DNA from 3 places in the Staphylococcus sp. IVB6181 genome. Region 3 is predicted to be linked to each of the others. Evidence: riboswitches for the same ligand, from Rfam matches in the RefSeq annotation. Region 3 holds a riboswitch; each other region holds the start of a gene.
The links. Region 3 has a riboswitch for S-adenosylmethionine ahead of MUA90_RS08065 (O-acetylhomoserine aminocarboxypropyltransferase/cysteine synthase family protein). Riboswitches for the same ligand answer to the same signal wherever they lie in the genome.
Positions count from the first base shown of each region.

Region 1: linked by a shared signal. The riboswitch ahead of MUA90_RS01545 (methionine ABC transporter ATP-binding protein) and the one ahead of MUA90_RS08065 (O-acetylhomoserine aminocarboxypropyltransferase/cysteine synthase family protein) in region 3 are both predicted to bind S-adenosylmethionine.
Region 2: linked by a shared signal. The riboswitch ahead of MUA90_RS11585 (MetQ/NlpA family ABC transporter substrate-binding protein) and the one ahead of MUA90_RS08065 (O-acetylhomoserine aminocarboxypropyltransferase/cysteine synthase family protein) in region 3 are both predicted to bind S-adenosylmethionine.

Region 1 covers NZ_CP095096.1:347,519-351,811, reverse strand. Annotated here, with positions in the region: gene gmpC (dipeptide ABC transporter glycylmethionine-binding lipoprotein) at 1-492, opposite strand, end outside; gene MUA90_RS01550 (methionine ABC transporter permease) at 516-1,175, opposite strand; partial or broken gene MUA90_RS01545 (methionine ABC transporter ATP-binding protein) at 1,177-2,197, opposite strand; SAM riboswitch class I at 2,317-2,428, opposite strand; gene MUA90_RS01540 (LPXTG cell wall anchor domain-containing protein) at 2,610-4,293, opposite strand, start outside.
Region 2 covers NZ_CP095096.1:2,366,484-2,370,776, reverse strand. Annotated here, with positions in the region: gene MUA90_RS11595 (DUF1361 domain-containing protein) at 1-88, opposite strand, end outside; gene norA (multidrug efflux MFS transporter NorA) at 387-1,553, shown strand; SAM riboswitch class I at 1,694-1,798, shown strand; gene MUA90_RS11585 (MetQ/NlpA family ABC transporter substrate-binding protein) at 1,896-2,714, shown strand; gene MUA90_RS11580 (lactate/malate family dehydrogenase) at 2,734-3,687, shown strand; gene MUA90_RS11575 (hypothetical protein) at 4,028-4,293, shown strand, end outside.
Region 3 covers NZ_CP095096.1:1,644,244-1,648,536, reverse strand. Annotated here, with positions in the region: gene mprF (bifunctional lysylphosphatidylglycerol flippase/synthetase MprF) at 1-2,027, shown strand, start outside; SAM riboswitch class I at 2,197-2,294, shown strand; gene MUA90_RS08065 (O-acetylhomoserine aminocarboxypropyltransferase/cysteine synthase family protein) at 2,354-3,634, shown strand; gene MUA90_RS08060 (homoserine O-succinyltransferase) at 3,636-4,293, shown strand, end outside.

The sequences.
Region 1 (4,293 bases), 1.3 Mb from region 3:
AACGATATCTTTGATTCCGCCTTTTAAGCCGAAGTCTTTAGAAAGTTTGATATAGCCAGCTTTTTCTAAAAGTTTTAACGCACGTGCTTGGTTAGATACGTCGTTAGGAATAATCACTTTAGCTCCGTCTTTCAGTTCTTTAATATCTTTGATTTTTTTAGAGTAAATACCTAATGGTGCGAATACTGTTGTACGGATTGGCGTAATCTTTGTACCTTTGTTAGCTTTTTCATATTGATCTAAGAATGCAAAGTGTTGGAATGCGTTCATATCGATATCCCCATCGTTCAGCGCTTTGTTCGGTACGTTATAATCTGAGAATTGTTTTACTTTTACTGTAATACCATCTTTTTCCGCTAATTCTGCGACTTTATCCCAAACTTTTGTTTCGTTAGATGCTACACCGACTGTAACTGTTTTGTTATCATCTTTCTTCCCGCATGCCGCAAGAATAACGACAAATGCGATTGCTAGTACTAATAATTTCTTCATTGAACGAATTGCCCCTTTTTAAATTAATTTCTTCTGATTTTCTTAGCTAATACATTCCCTAGAGATTGAATCAGCTGAACCATAATAACTAAGATAATGACTGTAATCACAATGACGATTGTATCGAAACGCTGGTAACCATAAGCTAAAGCTAAGTCACCAATACCGCCGCCTCCGACAGCACCTGCCATCGCAGTAGCTCCGATTAAACCGATAATTGCTGTGGTTAATGCTAAAATTAATGATCCTAATGCCTCTGGTAATAAGAAGTAGCGGATAATTTGAATAGGAGATGCTCCCATCGCATTCGCTGCTTCAATCACACCTGAACTCACTTCAAGCAATGAGTTCTCAACGAGTCTTGCAATATAGGGCGCTACATAAACAGTAAGCGGTACTATTGCAGCTGCTGTTCCGATTGATGTACCTACAACTAATTTCGTGAATGGTACAATCGCAATCAATAAGATGATGAAAGGTACAGAACGCAGTACGTTAATCACCGGATTAAGAACATGATAAATTACTTTATTTTCCCAAATGCCGTCTTTCTTTGTGACAACTAGTAACACACCTAATGGAATACCGATTAATGCACCGATAACTAACGAAATAGAAACCATTAGCAGTGTTTGATATAAAGCTTCAAGTAATTGAGAAGAATCTAAAGTTGAACCGAGCATGTTATTTTACCTCCTCAAATTCAATATTATTTTGCTTCAAGTAATCAAAGGCACGTTGCTTTTCTTCATCTGAACCTTTAATTCGTAATGTCAGATAACCCACTGAAGTATCTTGAATGTCTGACATCGATGCATAGATAACATTCACATCCAGCTTGAAATCTTTAATTAATGTCTGAATCACTGAGAGACCAAGCTGCGAACCTTCTAAGTACACTTTGACATCTAAATAATTATTATCATCAGTTGGTAATTGATGAATCATTTTATCGCTGATATCTGTACTGATAACGGTTGAGACGAAGCTCTTAGCTGTCTTTGTCTTAGGATGGCTGAAAACATCTAAGACACTGCCGAGTTCTATAACACTGCCTTGTTCCATTACCGCAACTTTATCGCAAATCTGTTGAATCACACTCATTTCGTGTGTAATTAACAAAATTGTGACATCAAATGTTTGATTGACGCGTTTTAACAAATGCAGAATCGAATCCGTTGTTGCAGGGTCTAACGCACTTGTTGCTTCATCACATAACAAGATTTTAGGATCCGTCACTAATGCAACGTGCAATCGCAACTCTTTGCTTTTGACCGCCTGAAAGCTCATTAGGATACTGTGACCCTTTATCAGCTAACCCTACGAAATCAAGCATTTCTTCGACTTTTGCTTGTATGTATTGCTTCTTCTTGCCTTCAAGGATGAGCGGCATTGCTACGTTATTGAATACTGTTTTAGAATTAAGCAAGTTGAAATGCTGGAAAATCATTCCTATATTCTTTTTAACTTTGCGCAATTCTTTTTTGTTATATTGATTAATGTTATGACCATCTACAATAATGTCTCCTGATGTTGCATCTTCAAGCTTATTCACTAGTCGGATTAAAGTACTTTTACCTGCACCACTGTACCCGATAACCCCAAAAATTTCTTGTCGTTCTACAGTGAAACTGACATCTTTTAAAGCTTGAATTTTTGTTGAGCGTTTACGGAATGTTTTATTGACATCCTTGAACTCAATCATAGGTAAATCCCCCTCTAATAATTTGAAATGAATGAATTTTTCTTAATTTGTGATAATTCCAAAAGAAGAAAATCCCGAGGACTAATGAAACAAGTCCTCGGGATATAATATATCGGCTCGTCTCATCTTCACAGTATCTCACTGCAGGAATTGGCACAGTTATTAATGATCATCATTAATTCTGTTGCCGAGGCTTCACAGGGCCTGTCCCTCCGCCTCTCTGGATAAGAGTTATATTCAATTCATTTATATTCCATATCTTACAAACACTGAGTGAAAAAGTCAACATTATTTTTCAGAAAGTTACTTAAATTTATTCAATTCAAAAATCCTAAAATAAGAAAGCGTTTTCATTCACTATTAAAAAAGAACCAGGCCGAAGCCTGATTCCTTTTATACTCAAATCATAGTATTATTCTTCATCTTTACGACGTTTTGATCCAAGTACTGATGCTGCACCTAAACCAGCAAGCAATGAACCATATAATAATGGTGCTGTTTCGTCAGAACCTGTATCAGGTAATGATTGCGCTGATTTTTCTGGTTGTTGTACTGGTGCTGCTTTAGGTTGTTCTACATTGTGATAAACCACTTTATGTTCAAGGTGTTTACCAGCAAATTTATTCGTATCTTTTTGACCCACATTCACGTAATGTGTATGTCCAACAGATTTTGGTTGTACTGGAGTAGTTTCAACAGTACCTGTTGGTACATTTTTATTTCTGTTTGTTGTCGGTGTCACCGGTACTTGCGGTGCCACTGATACTTGCGGTGCCACTGGTACTTGCGGTGCCACCGGTATTTGTGGTGTTACAGGTACTTGCGGTGTTACTGGTACTTGTGGTGTTACAGGTACTTGTGGTTGTACAGGAACACTTGGTTGTGCTGGTACCAATGGAATCATTGGAATTGACACTTTTGGTGTGACTGGTTTTGTACAAGGTACGATAATTCTTGTATTATCTGCACATTGTAATACCACATTACCAATTGCATCATGGTTATATCCTACAATTGCAACAGGATATCCATAAGCATTGCATGGAATTTCAACACGTTGACCATCACTGAAGATGATTACATTTGTGTTATATGCATCAATGTAGTTATTAACGATATATGCAGGTGGAGTCGGTACTGCGTTTCTGCCATCACGTCCATCTCTGCCGTCGCGGCCATCACGACCGTCAAGACCGTCGTTACCTCTTAAGACTGTAATTGTATTACCGTCGCTGAACTCAACAATTGTATTGCCATCATGGTCAAAGTGGTAATCTTTTACAGATACTGATGCACCATCTTTGCCTTTTGGAATTGTGATTTCACGACCGTCACTGAAGACAACGATTGTGTTTCCGTTTGGATCAACTTTTTGTCCGACTACAGTAATTGATTTGCCATCTTTACCGTCTTTGCCATCTTTGCCTTTTAAGACTGTGATAGTATTGCCATCGCTGAATTCTACAACTGTGTTGCCATCCGCATCAGGATGTGAATCTTTGACTGTTACAGATGTACCGTCTTCACCTTTATCGCCTTTGTCGCCTTTTGGAATAGTAATGCTGCTGCCGTCACTGAAATCAACAACTGTGTTGCCTTCAGGAGTTTTAGAATGTCTTACGACTGTAACAGATTGACCAGCATCGCCTTTCGCACCTTTTGGAACGATAATTTCATGACCATCACTGAATGTAACTTTGATATCACCGCTAGGTAATGTTTCAGTTCCTGTAATAGTTACTGAAGTACCATCTGCACCTCTATCTCCTTTAGGAATCACAGCATGTGAACCATCTGAGAATGTTACAACTGTATTGCCATCAGCGTCTGGTGCTGTTGATCTTACTGTGATTGATTGGCCATCATCACCTTTTTCACCTTTTGGAATAACAAGAGATTTGCCATCGCTGAAGACTACTTTTGTTGAACCGTCAGGTTGAACTTCTGTACTTGATACTGTTACTGAAGTTCCGTTTTCACCTGCGTCACCTTTATCGCCTTTTTCACCTTTAGGGATAGTGATTTCTCTGCCATCACTGAACGTCACTTTAGTTGAGCCATCTGGTTGTACTTCAGAGTTTGTGATTGTGACAGAC
Region 2 (4,293 bases), 720 kb from region 3:
ATGCCATGAATTGGTAGAAATTGTCCAATGGCAGTGTCATCAGCATCAGTATAACGAAAAATATGCGTGCAATATATCGTGATTGCATCTTTAAAGCCCTCTCTCTTCATTCATCCATCATAGGGATGTATTGTCTTGCTTCTAAAACAGACAGCAAACGTGCTTTTCTGTCAGACTTAAGTGAATATAATACATCTTTTTAACGGAGATATCAATTAAAAGCGCAGGTTAGGCATACCTTGAAATGAAGCATAAATTTTAAATAATCAGGGAATAATGCTACTAACTTAAGATAAAATTATTTGATTGAGCTATAGAATAACTTTGGTGTATAATAGGTAGTCATTACAAAAATCGACGTAAAATACGCAATAAAGGAGGCTATCATGAGTAAGCAATTAATCACACTTTACTTTAATATATTTCTCGTTTTCTTAGGGATTGGATTAGTTGTACCTGTATTACCTGTCTATTTAAAGGATTTAGGTTTAAATGGAAGTGATTTAGGTATTCTTGTTGCGGCCTTTGCATTAGCGCAAATGGTAATTTCTCCATTCGGAGGCAACCTTGCTGATAAATTAGGCAAAAAACTCATTATCTGTATCGGATTGATATTATTCTCTGTTTCTGAATTTATCTTTGCGATGAGCAGTAATTATACATTGTTAATTATTTCAAGAATTATCGGGGGCTTTAGTGCTGGTATGGTCATGCCGGGTGTAACAGGCATGATTGCGGATATTTCGCCGCCGCAAGATAAAGCTAAGAACTTCGGCTATATGTCTGCCATTATCAACTCAGGGTTTATTTTAGGACCAGGGTTCGGCGGTTTTATGGCTGAATTCTCCCATCGTCTGCCGTTCTATTTTGCAGGAAGTTTAGGTATTATAGCTTTTGTTTGTTCGGTATTCTTTATTCATGGCGCAAAACGCGAAACAACAGATGGTTTCCACCAATTTGTAGAGCCGCAAGAATTAGCTAAAGTTAATATCAAAGCTTTTATTACACCGATCATTATTACATTCGTACTCGCATTCGGTTTAGCAGCTTTTGAAACACTGTATCCTTTATATACTGCAGATAAAGCACACTATGCTCCAAAAGATATTTCTATCGCTATAATGGGCGGCGGTTTAGCAGGTGCTATCTTCCAAATTTTCTTATTTGATAAGTTTATGAAGTATTTCAAAGAATTGACCTTTATTCAAATTTCGCTCTTTTATTCAGCAGTAGTCTTATTCTTATTAGTAGTTGCACACCACTATTGGTCAATCATGATCATCAGCTTTATTGTATTTATCGGTTTCGACATGATCCGACCTGCGATTACCAACTACTTTTCAAATATTGCAGGCAACCGCCAAGGACTTGCCGGTGGATTAAACTCGACATTTACTAGTATGGGCAACTTTGCAGGACCACTTGTCGCGGGTTCATTATATGACGTGAACTTTGAATTTCCGTTGTACATGTCTATTACTGTTATGCTGCTTGGAATTGTAATTATTATGATAGAGAAGACGATTAGAAAGAATAAAGGAATGAAAGTGTAATTTTAAAAGAAAAGATACATGTGCCAGCAGTTTATTGTTGGCACTTTAATTATTACAGTATTTTTTTCAGAAAAATATGAAAATAAGATTGACGAATTATATAACTGGTGGTAACCTTAATACAATTCAATTTAATAAGACTCTTATCAAGAGCGGCGGAGGGATGTGCCCTATGAAGCCCAGCAACCATCGTATATACGAAGTGGTGCTAATTCACAAAAAGCAATTGCTTATGAAGATGAGAGAAAGAACGAAAAGCTTTCTCTTAATTTAAGGGGGAGCTTTTTCTATTGAAAGGAGTCTTGTTATTTGTAAATTACATAGGGATGGTGTCATAGTAAGATGAAAAAATTAATCAGTTTTATCGGGTTATGTATTTTGTTAGTCGTATTAGCAGCCTGCGGTCAAGGTAAAGGCGGAGAAAACAAAAAAATTACAGTTGCGGCCTCTCCTGCGCCTCATGGTGAAGTGTTAGAACATGCTAAGAAAGAAATGAAGAAAAAAGGTTATGACTTAGAAGTAAAAGTCGTTAACGATTATAAAGTGCCGAATAAATTATTAGACAAAGGCGATGTGGATGCGAACTTATTCCAACACGTTCCTTATTTAAAAGCCGAAAAGAAATCACATGGTTATAAAATAGAAGAAGTCGGCAAAGTCTTCACAACACCAATGGGTGTATATAGTAAAAAATACAAAAACATTAAAGATATTCCGAAAGGATCAACAATCTATGTTTCAAATAACCCAGCAGAAGAAGGACGTTTCCTATCATTCTTTGTAAATGAAGGTTTGGTTAAAATCAAAGATGGTGTCAAAATCGAAGATGCAAAATTCGAAGACATTGTGGAAAACAAGAAAGATTTGAAATTCAATAATCAGCAAGGCGCAGAATTCTTGCCGAAAACGTATAAAAGCGGTGAAGGTGCAGCTGTTATCATGAACTCTAACTATGCAATTGATAATGGTTTAACACCTTCTAAAGATGCCATTGTTATGGAAAACGAATCTTCACCATTTGCGAATATCCTTGCGGTAAAAGAAGGACATAAAAATGATGAAAAATTCCAAACTTTGATTAAAGTATTGCAATCAAAAGATATGAAAGCATTCATTAAAAAAGAATACGGTAAAGACGTAATACCGTATGAAGCTAAGTAAGACAAGGGAGAGAATTATAATGACAAAATTAGGGATTATCGGTGTAGGCAGAGTAGGCAGCCAAGTATTGACTGATGCACAATATTTAGGATGCTTTTCACAAATCGTTGTAGTGGATACAGATACTTCGCAAGCTGAAGGAGAAGTCTTAGACCACTTGCATATCCAAGGTTTGAAACGTTCGCATCATGTGGATATCCAAACCGGAGGGTACGAGGATTTAAAAGATGCGGATATCGTAATTATTTCAGCCAGCGCACCTTCTACACCAGATATGAAGGATCGTACCTTATTGACGAAAGCGAACAGTACCATCGTTCATGAAGTCTTCAGCAAGCTTTCTGCTGTAACGACAGAGCCTATTGTTATCTTAATTTCTAATCCTGTGGATGCAATGACTTATTTGGGTCATCAGGCAGGTTATCCAGCTGATAAAGTCATTGGAACAGGAACAATTTTAGAGTCTTCTCGTTTTCGTACTTTAATTGCAGCTTACTACGATGTCGATCCTAAAGACGTAGAGGCTTTTGTTTTAGGCGAGCATGGCTCTCACTGTGTACCTGTTTGGAGCCGTGTACGCATTCATGGTATTGAATTGCCTGAGTTTGAACAGTTAACAGGCGCAGAACCAATCAACCAAGCAGCTGTGTCGCATAGTATTGATGAAGTAGCATTTGATGTCTTTATCAAGAAAGGCTGGACGAATGCGGCCATTTCAAGAGCAGCTGTACAATTAGCACACGCTGTTGTATTGAATGAACATACGATTGAACCGGTGAGCGGTCTAGTCAATCATGAGTATGGCTTATCTGATGGCGCATTAAGTCTGTTAACATTGATTGATCGACAAGGTATAAAACAACGTTTGCCGATAGCACTTTCTGATACAGAGGTACAGCAATTAGAAGCCGCACATCAATTTATTCAACAAGCCATTGAACAAGGCGAACAAGCTATTAAAGAAAATCAATAATATATCAGCAGGTCAGTTGCGAGGTGTTTAACCCCAGCAGTTGACCTGCTTTTTCTGTGAATAGTCTTATTTGTAGTGTGTTTGTAACATGATTTCAATTTTATGGACAAAATTTGAAGGGATAGATGAGAAGGAAAGCAATCAGATAGACGTTAAACCTTGTTAAATAGGATGTTCGCAACCAAAAAGAGGTTTGTGTCACTTTGTGATGTCACCGTTATTTTCGTGTCGGTTCTGTTACATATATTACATTTGGTTTAAATAGCTTACTACTTACCGTTTATGTAAAGTTTTTGTGTTAATATTGTAATCACGAATCAAGGGTGAAGAGGTTATAAGAATGAGAGCGTTAATTTTATGGGTATATGCTGGCATTCTGGCTTGTTGCTTGATTTTTCTGTTAGTATTAGTGACGAATGAAAGCGAACTTGCTAAGTTCCAAAACGGTGTCTCTGCTTTCATGCAAAGCGAGCATGTTTCGTCAAACAACAATGCATCAGAAACTCCTCCACCTACATACAGTGCAGTGGCTGGGGGGGCATCAACACAACATACAGAAGCAGCACATAGTACAAAAGCAGAATCCAATTCAGTATTTGTGATTTC
Region 3 (4,293 bases):
TCTTGTTATATGTTGTGGCGTGCTTCTTGCCTGTGTTTGTATTTGTGACGATTAAAAAGCCAGTACAGCAATCACATCGTTTTACAGGTGTCTATTTGACGATTGTTTCAAGTATTGAATGGCTTGCTGCGAGTATGGTTTTGTATTTTGCATTGCGTATCGTTGATTTGAATGTGGAATTCACTTCATTTGTCGGCATCTTTATTATTGCAGCAATTGCGGGTTTGATCAGTTTCATTCCTGGGGGCTTTGGTGCATTTGATGTCGTGATATTAGTCGGTTTGAAACATTTGAATCTGCCGGAAGAAAAGATTGTTTTAGCCTTGATGCTGTATCGTTTCGCTTATTATATTGTACCGGTTGTCATTGCGTTGATTTTATCAATGTTTGAATTCGGGACTTCAGCCAAACGCTACCTTGAACAATCGAAATATTATACCCCTGCAAAAGAAGTGACATCGTTCTTGTTTTCTTATCAAAAGATGATCACGCAAAAGATTCCGTCATTGTCTTTAGCAGTACTCGTTATGTTTACAAGTATGATGTTCTTATTAAACAATGTCAGTATCATTTATGACGGACTCTATGACCCGAATCACATGTTTTATTATATTGTGGTAACGATTCATACTAGTGCATGTTTGATTTTAATGCTGAATGTACGCGGTATTTTCAAACAAAGCCGACGTGCGATTTTATTTGCGATGATTTCTGTTATTTTAATTTTTATGATTACGGTTTATACCAATACGTCGTTTTTATTAATTACATGGCTGATCATTGTCTTTGGTTTATTGGTTTATGCGTTCTTAAAAGCACAAGTGCTCAAACGTCCGATTCGTTTGCGCCACTTGATGTCAATGCTGATTATTTCGGTTGTGATGTTAACGTTGAATCATTTTGTCATTGCTTTTGTATTAGAAGCAGTCGATGCGTACCGCATTGAGGTCGACAACTCGATGCTGCGCTATTATTTATGGCTGACGATTTTAGCAGTGATTGTTATTGTGACATTTATCGTATGGCTGTTTGAACAAGCATATAAAAAAGTGAAACCTGATAATGATATTGCACAATGCGAAGCGATTATCGAACAATACGGCGGCAACTATTTAAGTCATTTGCTGCATAGCGGAGATAAACAAGTGTTTATGGATGAATCAGAAGAGGCTTTTATTATGTATCGTCTGAAAGCCAATTGCTTAGTTGTGCTAGGTGATCCGATTGGTAATAAAAACCGCTTTAACGCCTTGTTAGAAGCGTTGTATCATTACGCCCGATACGTTGGGTATGAAATTATTTTCTATCAAGCTACAGACCGTTATATGCCGCTGTATCATGATTTCGGGAACCAGTTCTTTAAGCTTGGGGAAGAAGCGGTCATCGATTTAAGCACGTTTACAACTTCAGGCAAAAAACGCAGAGGTTTTCGTGCTACGTTAAATAAAGTCGAAGAACAAAACATCAGTTTTGAAATTATCGAACCGCCGTTTAATCAAGATTTGCTGAAAGCGTTAGAACAAGTCAGTGATGCGTGGCTGGACGGCAAAAATGAAATGCATTTTTCAGTCGGGCGTTTTACACATGATTATTTAGAGAAGGCACCCGTCGGTATTTTAAGAGAGGCGGACGGTCGAATTATTGCTTTTTGCAGCTTAATGCCGATTCATAATGATGAAGCTATTTCTGTCGATTTGATCCGCTGGCTGCCGGAAGTAGATTTACCGCTGATGGATGCGTTATATCTGCATATGCTACTGTGGAGCAAGGAACAGGGGTATCAAGCTTTTAATATGGGTATGGCGACTTTATCTAATGTGGGTCAAAATGAATACTCGTATTGGAATGAACGTTTAGCAGGAAAAGTATTTGATAACTTTAATACATTGTATCGTTTCAGCGGTTTAAGAAGATATAAAGAGAAATTCAAACCGAATTGGGAACCGCGCTTTTTAGTATATTCGCGTCATAGTTCGTTATGGCAAGGAATGTACAAAGTTTTATGGGTAATTCGCTCCAAACATTAATTGTATAACTGTATTCAAGGCTGAGGCAGCGTATTCGTTGTCTCAGCTTTTTTACATGCATGTAAATTTTGTTGACGAAATATTATTTCTAAAGCCAAAATTCAGAAAAATAAGAATAGTCTATTGACATTACGCTGTATTAGTTCTATACTACTGAATAAATTAATAAAACTTATCCAGAATGGTGGAGGGACTGGCCCAACGATACCAGGCAACCTATTTAAGTTAGGTGCTAATTCCAGCAGGTGAAGACCTGAAAGATAAGCCCAGCGAGTCTATCTTTTTCAGGTAGGCTCATTTTTTATATATTCAAGGAGGAAATGAACATGACAAATGATTTTAAATTCGAAACGTTGCAATTACACGCAGGACAAGAGGTAGATCAATCTTCGCATTCGAGAGCGGTACCGATTTATCAAACGACTTCATTTACATTTGACGATACACAACACGCAGCTAACTTATTTGGTTTAAAAGAACTTGGTAATATCTATTCTCGTTTAACTAACCCTACTGTAGCAGTATTTGAAACACGTGTTGCTGAACTTGAAGGCGGGGTTGCAGGGATTGCGGTAGCATCAGGTATGGCTGCGATTACTTATGCAATTCAAACTGTAGCAGATGCTGGCGACCACATCGTAGCAAGCTCTACTTTATACGGCGGTACACATACATTATTTGCACATACTTTACCTAAATTCGGTATCGATGTTTCTATCGTTGACAGCAAAAACTTTGATGAAGTGAAAAACGCAATCAAAGATAATACAAAAGCGTTATACATTGAAACTGTAGGGAACCCTGAAGGTAACGTTGAAGACATTGAAAAATTAGCTGATATTGCACATGAAGCAGGTATTCCATTAATCGTAGATAACACATTCGCTTCTCCATACTTAATCAATCCGATTAAATACGGTGCAAACATTGTGGTGCATTCTGCAACTAAATTTATCGGCGGTCATGGTACTTCTATGGGCGGTGTCGTTGTAGACGGCGGTAACTTCGACTGGACACAAAATGACAAATTCCCTGGTTTAACTGAGCCTGATCCTTCTTACCATGATTTAGTATTCACTGAAGCTTTCGGCCCAGCTGCATTAGCTTTCAAAATCAGAACAACTTTACTTCGCGATACAGGTGCAGCGTTATCTCCGTTTAATGCTTTCTTATTATTGCAAGGTTTAGAAACATTATCATTAAGAGTAGAACGTCATGTTGAAAACGCAGAAAAAGTAGCGAAATTCTTAGAAGGCCACGAAAAAGTAGAATGGGTTAAATATGCAGGCTTGCCTTCAAGCGAATATTACGACTTAAAACAAAAATACCTTCCAAAAGGCGCAAGCTCAATCTTTACATTCGGCGTTAAAGGCGGCTATGAAGCAGGTATTAAATTTATCGAATCATTAGAATTATTCTCTTTACTTGCGAACGTTGGGGATGCGAAATCATTAGTCATTCACCCAGCTTCAACAACACATGCGCAATTAAATGAAGAGGATCAATTAAAAGCAGGTATTACACCTGAAACTATCCGTGTATCTATTGGACTTGAACATATTGATGACATCATCAATGACTTAGAAAAAGGATTAGACGCGATTTAAGATGCTCTTTACTGATGGAATTCCTATTCTGCCTGTATTAAAGCAGGAACACATCGATTTTGAAGATAAACGGATAACTAATGGTTTGAATTTATTGATTGTTAACCTTATGCCTATGAAACAAGATGCTGAAAGACAGTTGTTAAGATTGCTTGGGCAGACGTGTCACGACATTAATGTCGACTTTATCTATCCGGTTACTCATCAACCTAAATCTTCTTCGAATCGACATGCTGAGCAGTATTATAAGGAATTTGATGAGATTAAAGATAATTATTATGATGGTTTTATAATGACAGGTGCACCTGTAGAACATCTTGATTTTTCTGCTGTAGATTATATAGAGGAACTCAAAGAGATTTACGATTGGTCGAATACCCATGTCAAACAGCGTTTATTTATATGCTGGGGCGCACAGTTTGCGTTGAACTACCGTTACGGCATTCATAAACGGATGTTTAATGAAAAACTGACTGGGATTTATCGTTATCAAATCTTACAGGCGCATCCTGCGTTGTTTGAAATTCCAGAGTATATTATTCCGCAATCTAGGAGTTCTTATATGGATCCTGCTGAATTGATGGAAGAAGCGGACTTAGATGTTATTACTTACAGTCCGTATACGGGTGTTGATTTCATTTCAAATAAAGACCAATCGG